DNA from 2 places in the Paenibacillus sp. FSL H8-0332 genome. Region 1 is predicted to be linked to the other one. Evidence: a T-box and tRNA genes for the amino acid it is inferred to sense, from the RefSeq annotation. Region 1 holds a T-box; the other holds one or more tRNA genes.

The links. A T-box is a leader RNA that pairs with one kind of tRNA and senses whether it is charged. The one in region 1 lies ahead of argS (arginine--tRNA ligase), so its partner is inferred to be a tRNA-Arg.
Region 2: it encodes a tRNA-Arg, which carries the amino acid that the T-box ahead of argS (arginine--tRNA ligase) is inferred to sense. The anticodon was not compared.

Annotation. Positions count from the first base shown of each region.
Region 1 covers NZ_CP150145.1:5,714,444-5,717,841, forward strand. The annotation lists gene NST43_RS24630 (SNF2 helicase associated domain-containing protein) at 1-416, shown strand, start outside; gene NST43_RS24635 (hypothetical protein) at 543-902, opposite strand; gene NST43_RS24640 (hypothetical protein) at 1,096-1,401, shown strand; T-box leader at 1,635-1,856, shown strand; gene argS (arginine--tRNA ligase) at 1,911-3,398, shown strand, end outside.
Region 2 covers NZ_CP150145.1:5,547,003-5,550,400, reverse strand. The annotation lists rRNA gene NST43_RS23950 (23S ribosomal RNA) at 1-517, shown strand, start outside; rRNA gene rrf (5S ribosomal RNA) at 656-772, shown strand; tRNA gene NST43_RS23940 (tRNA-Glu) at 1,119-1,193, shown strand; tRNA gene NST43_RS23935 (tRNA-Val) at 1,268-1,343, shown strand; tRNA gene NST43_RS23930 (tRNA-Met) at 1,384-1,457, shown strand; tRNA gene NST43_RS23925 (tRNA-Asp) at 1,463-1,540, shown strand; tRNA gene NST43_RS23920 (tRNA-Gly) at 1,573-1,647, shown strand; tRNA gene NST43_RS23915 (tRNA-Arg) at 1,654-1,730, shown strand; tRNA gene NST43_RS23910 (tRNA-Leu) at 1,809-1,887, shown strand; gene NST43_RS23905 (NAD(P)-dependent oxidoreductase) at 1,945-2,892, opposite strand; gene NST43_RS23900 (LysR family transcriptional regulator) at 3,034-3,398, shown strand, end outside.

The DNA of each region.
Region 1 (3,398 bases):
TGATCGGGCGTGAGCTGGCGCTACTCGGGATTCCGCATTTCTATCTGGACGGACAGACCCCGGCCTCCCAGCGGGTTGAGCTGTGCAGCCGCTTCAATGAAGGCGAGCGCGACCTGTTCCTGATCTCGCTGAAGGCAGGCGGCACCGGCCTCAACCTGACCGGCGCTGACACGGTCATTCTCTATGACCTGTGGTGGAACCCTGCGGTTGAACAGCAGGCCGCCGACCGCGCCCACCGGATCGGGCAGAAAAAGATCGTCCAGGTCATCCGCCTGGTAGCCCAGGGTACGGTGGAGGATAAAATGTACGAGCTGCAGCAGAAAAAGAAAAACCTGATTGACGAGGTGATCCAGCCGGGGCAGGAGGCGTTGTCGAGCCTGAGCGAGCAGGATATCCGTGAGATCCTCTCCATCTGAGTTGAACAACCTGGTGTAGCCCCCCTCTGCTCTAGCAAATCTAAACAGGGACCTTCTGAGCGAGTAGCTCTGAAAGGTCCCTGTTTCATTTTACAACTGGCAAGTCCAGAATAATACCCTAACCCTCTACACGTCTGAGCTTAATTTCTCATGCGTCACTACACGGTGTGCATTCACCAGCTGGCCGGTTGATGTCTTGCCCCACACGGATATTCCGAGCTCATCTTCGTCTACTTCTCCAGTGATGAACACAAATTCATAGGCATTCAGATCGGCAAAAAAATCCCGGGTTACCACTTGATTCGAAGCAACCTCAATCACCTCACTGACATACAGCGTTCTGGTGGTGCCCAGCACATACCCTTGAATACTAATAGTAGCGCTGCCCGGGGCACTCCGCTTCACTATTCTTACCGTCACCGTCTGCGTAGGTCTGACTCCCGAAACGGCATTGTTCTCTATCGGTCCTGTTGATAAAATCGCCATCCTGTATCGTCCTCCCTTGAAGTTCTAGTGTCAAAGTACGATATATTCATATTCGGACTTTCCTATAACGGTGTGGACACAGGCCTGAGCCTAATCACCAATGACCGCAGGCACGCATATCCTTTGAATAAGGAAAGACTGCCCATGGGCCGCGCTTTCTGCAGACGAACGCCGAACGGAAGAAGGGACTCCCATGCCCCCTCCAGGAAAAGGAAAGAAGCCCGCCGCCAAAAAAACGCCGCCCAGCTCCAAAACCCAAACGCCAAAAGGGCTTGAATTTGCCGTAGCTGCCCTTCTGTTGACCGGCAAGCTGAAAGTAGACTCTATCCAGATGTACACGGACGCGTCGATGTTCGTCAGTCTGGTCGGCAAATATAAAACCTTAAGCGAGCTAAGCAGTGACAACGTCGATAAGCTGGTCAGCTTCCTCGATGACAACAGCAGCCTGACGCTGAACGAGATCATGACCGCTTTGAAAAAGAAAGCCGAAAACACCTGAACACATACGGAAGTGAAAGTGAGGGACGGGGCTGTGGACAGTTTTGACGGAGAAGGATTTGCCGGCGGACTCCTGCTGGTCATTGTAATTATGCTGCTGATTTACGGTTCAACGGACATCAAGAATCTGACAGGGGCGCCTGGTGATGTGTAATTCTTAACCGGAGGACTCCTGCTGCACGCTAATCTGCTCTTGCTTTCTTCCAGAAATTCGCTATACTGATACAAATCCATATTAAATCGATGACCGGGAGAGTAATGGTCTTATATCTAGTCCCCAGCGAGCCGGGAAAGTGGAAGCCGGTACAGATTAGAACCATGAAGCGCACCCGTGAGATGGACTTCTGAACCTTAGAGTAGGAAGTCCCGGCCGAGGACCGTTAACCTGTAAGGTGGTTGAACCGTCAGGCTCAGCAACGAGAGTGGTACCGCGAGCGCACAAGCCTCGTCTCTTAGGAGATGAAGGCTTTTTTTGTCGTTATTTTATTCAGGAGGTTGTTATTCATGCCAATGCTAAGTGAGCTTATCCAAGAAAGTCTGAAGCAGTCTGTTCACACAATCGCGTTAACCCTGGGCGTGCCCGCCATCGCAGAAGTAAATGTTGACCTGGAGCAGCCGGCGAGTGCTGACCACGGGGATTATTCCAGCAATATCGCCATGCAGCTCGCCCGCCCCTTGCGCAAAGCTCCACTGGCTATCGCCGGGCTGATCGTTGCCGAGCTCGAAGCTTCGGGCTCTGTTCACGGACTGGTGCTGAGAACCGAGGTGGCCGGGCCGGGGTTTATTAATATGTATCTGGATTGGGAGGCCTGGGCACGGGCGAAGGGGAATTTCGCGCTGCCTAAGGGTGCTGAGGGGTTGAAGGTGATTGTCGAGCATACTTCCGTCAACCCGAATAAAAGCCTGCACATCGGCCACCTGAGAAACTCCTGTATCGGGGATGCGCTGGTGAGAGTACTGCGGGCGACCGGCCATACCGTTGAGGTGCACAACTATGTGGATGATCTCGGCAATCAGCTGGCAGATACCGTAGCAGGTCTGCTGAATGTTCCGCTGGCGGGAGCCCATGTCCGGTTCGGGGACTATTGCTGGGACATCTATGCCGAGATTAACAAAACGTACGCGCAGCAGCCCGAGATGGTGCAGAAGCGGACCGAGATTCTTCATGCGCTGGAGGAGGGCCATGGCAATACCGCCTGGATTGGCAACCTCGTCGCCGGGCAGATCGTGAAAGAGCATGTAGAGGAGATGCGGGGGTTCGGCATTGACTACGATCTGCTGGTGTGGGAGAGCAGCATTCTGAAGGAGGGCTTCTGGTCCTCGGCATTCGAGCTGCTGTCGCAGACGGAGATTTTCGTGCAGGAGACGGAAGGCAAGCTGGCAGGCTGCTGGATTCTGAAGCAACCTGCTGACGACACCGCACCGGACACGCAGGAGGAGCATCAGAAGGATAAGGTGCTGGTGCGCTCGAACGGAATTCTGACCTATACCGCCAAGGACATTGCCTATCATCTGTGGAAGTTCGGACTGCTGGAGAAGGACTTCAGCTACAGCGAATTTCAGAGCGGACTGTGGACGACCGGCTTGAGCGGACAGGCTCTTCCTTTTGGACGGGCGGACCAGGTCGTGAACGTCATCGATTACCGGCAGGAATATCCGCAGCTGATGGTCAAGCAGGCGCTCAAGGCACTGGCATTCGGTGTGCAGGCAGACGCGCTGCATCATGTCAGCTATGGGGTGGTCTCGCTGAGTCCCGCTTCTGCGGCAGGGCTGGGCATTGATACCTCCAGCGGCAAAAGCTCCTACGCCATGTCCGGGCGCCAGGGAGTCGGCATTAAGGTAACCGAGCTCGTGCGGCTCATGGAAGACATGATTGAATCCACCCGTTCGGACAAAAACGGCCTGTCCAGCCGGCTCATCGCCACCGCTGCCATCCGTTACTACCTGCTGCGCTTCAATCTGGGCACCGAGATTGTGTTCGACTTCAAGCAGGCAATG
Region 2 (3,398 bases), 170 kb from region 1:
GAAAGTCGGACTTAGTGATCCGGTGGTACCGCATGGAAGGGCCATCGCTCAACGGATAAAAGCTACCCTGGGGATAACAGGCTTATCTCCCCCAAGAGTCCACATCGACGGGGAGGTTTGGCACCTCGATGTCGGCTCATCGCATCCTGGGGCTGAAGTAGGTCCCAAGGGTTGGGCTGTTCGCCCATTAAAGCGGTACGCGAGCTGGGTTCAGAACGTCGTGAGACAGTTCGGTCCCTATCTGTCGTGGGCGCAGGAAATTTGAGAGGAGCTGTCCTTAGTACGAGAGGACCGGGATGGACGTACCGCTGGTGCATCAGTTGTTCCGCCAGGAGCATGGCTGAGTAGCTACGTACGGACGGGATAAGCGCTGAAAGCATCTAAGCGTGAAGCCCCCCTCAAGATGAGATTTCCCAGTATGTAAGACCCCTTGAAGACGACGAGGTAGATAGGTTGGAGGTGGAAGTGCAGCAATGCATGGAGCTGACCAATACTAATCGGTCGAGGGCTTATCCAAATTTCTAACACGCAGATTCATTTCGGATTCAGTTTTCAGGAATCAAATTCCTGAAAGATTTTAAGCTGCATGTCCTTTCTGAGGATTGATATTTTGCGGGAGTGATCTCACGGATGTCAACGCAGCGCAAAAATCATGTTTGGTGGCGATAGCGGAGGGGTTCCACACGTACCCATCCCGAACACGACCGTTAAGCCCTCCAGCGCCGATGGTACTTGGACCGAAGGGTCCTGGGAGAGTAGGACGTTGCCAAGCACTTAAGACCACTGTTGATTATCAACGGTGGTTTTTTGTTGTGCTATTGCTGATGTATTTCATAGAGATCGTGGGCAGACTGAGAAGTGAAAGAAGAGATGTCCGTCATTTCACCTTGTCTGCTTCCTCTGAGACCCTACACAGGAGACTGGGGAGCCGTGGTGAAGGCAGGACTCCTGGGCCGCCCAACAGATAGAGAGATGTCTTAGAGGGCTTAAGAGCGAGCTCTTCGCGTTTGATGTAGATACTGAACATATAATAGAATATTTCTATTTCTATTTCTATTGTATTATTCTATTTTATTTGATATAATACCTTTTGTTGTCGAAAGATTGTTCGTTCATCTGGCTCGTTGGTCAAGGGGTTAAGACACCTCCCTTTCACGGAGGTAACATGGGTTCGAATCCCATACGAGTCACCAACTTTTTTGTTTGATAAATTAATGGTTGTACATCTCGTAAAAATGTGTTATGATCATTAAGTTGCTTCTTCGATGGAGGCTTAGCTCAGCTGGGAGAGCATCTGCCTTACAAGCAGAGGGTCGGGGGTTCGAACCCCTCAGCCTCCACCATGCAGACTTTGCAAGCCAGAAGAGAATATTTTATAACTGACGCGGGGTGGAGCAGCCCGGTAGCTCGTCGGGCTCATAACCCGAAGGCCGCAGGTTCAAATCCTGCCCCCGCAATATTTGGAACCGTGGTGTAGTTGGCCTAACATGCCTGCCTGTCACGCAGGAGATCGCGGGTTCGAATCCCGTCGGTTCCGCCATTTTTATCAAAGCATTTGAATACATACCGTGTGCGGACGTGGCTCAGCGGTAGAGCATCGCCTTGCCAAGGCGAGGGTCGCGGGTTCGATTCCCGTCGTCCGCTCCATATTTTGCGCCCTTAGCTCAGCTGGATAGAGCGTTTGACTACGAATCAAAAGGCCGGGAGTTCGAATCTCTCAGGGCGCACCATTTTTAACTTCATAACATACTTTAATTGCTTCTCTATCTAAAATTTAATTATCCTTAGCGGATATATACGTATAATATGCCGGCGTGGCGGAATGGCAGACGCGCTCGACTCAAAATCGAGTGGGAAACCGTGGAGGTTCGAGTCCTCTCGCCGGTACTAAAAAAAGGCTTATGACATTGTACAATGTCATAAGCCTTTTTTATTGCACCGTAACTATAATAACTGATTGAGCCTGCTCACAGGCGCTTTCCCGTTTTGTACACGTTTTATATTATCTATAAAGAAATCGTATCTTTTTTTGTGGAATTTCCGGCCATCGGGCATTCCGGCGGTATGGGGAGTAAGGATCACATTACTCAGAGTGCGGAGCTCACTGTCTATAGGAAGCGGTTCGGATTCATACACATCCAGGCAGGCGCCGGAAAGTTCCCCAGTTTTTAAGGCATCTATCAAGTCTCTTTCGTTGACAATCCCCCCGCGGGCTGTATTGATAAAAAGGGCGGTATTCTTCATTTTTTTGAACACTTCTTGGTTGATCAGGTGCTCGGTCTGCTCAGTCAAGGGTACATGTACACTGACTATATCCGATGTACTTAGAAGAGTATCGAGATCCGTCATTGTCACCAAATCGTCAGCCTGTACCACTGTCTTTCTCGCAGAAGCCAGCACAGTCATATCAAAAACCCTGCAAAACGCAGCTACTTTTTTTCCGATAGCACCGAGCCCGATAATCCCAATGGTTTTGCCCTCTAATTCACTCCCTGTATACTCTAAGTCATGTTCATCCATCCTGGATTTCATGAAATGATCAAGAAACGGTATGTTTTTATAATAGGACAGCATTAGTGCCATTACGTGTTCGGCCACGGCATGTGCATTCACTCCTGCTGCATTGGCCACCCAAATGCCGAGCTGTGTACAGGCAGGGATATCGACATTATCATAACCTGCACCGGTCTGTACCAATTTTAATTTTTGGGCGGTAGCAAGCAGGCTAGGGTCCACTTTGATATGCTCAGGGATGAGGACCTGGCAATCTTCAATATGATGCAGCATTTCTTGTCCGGGCGGGACAATGACAACATTCCAGTTTTGCGGAAAATACCTTGTAATCTTTGATTGTGCGGTCTCGTTAAAATGACCAACGATGAGAATCTTCATGGTTAAACCACCTTTTCATAACCTGGACTATTTGACCCCTTGTCTGTGTTAATGATAATTTTAGACATAACGAATAATGTTGTAAAACGCAAATATTTTGAGAACTATATTAATATTTTCTATATATTGAGGTGGTATTCGATGTATTTTCCTGGGATTGAAGCGTTTCTAGCTATCGTACGGACGGGGAGTATCAGTAAAGCGGCCGAACTGCTGCACCTGTCACAAGCTACGGTAAGCTACCGGTTAAAGACGTTGGAGCAGGAAATGGGCGGCCTGTTGGTTGAGCGAAGAAAGGGGGCACCCAAAATCAGTCTGACTCCAAACGGGGAGAACCTTTTCAGCATTGCGGAAAGATGGGAGGCGCTCTGGAGGGAGACACAAATCTTAAAGGCTAACGGTTCGCAGTTAAGTCTGGCCATAAGCGCTGCGGAAAGTATAAGCCACTTTGTCTTGCCTCCGGTATATAGAATGCTAAATCAGCATACCCCGTCCATCCGGCTGCA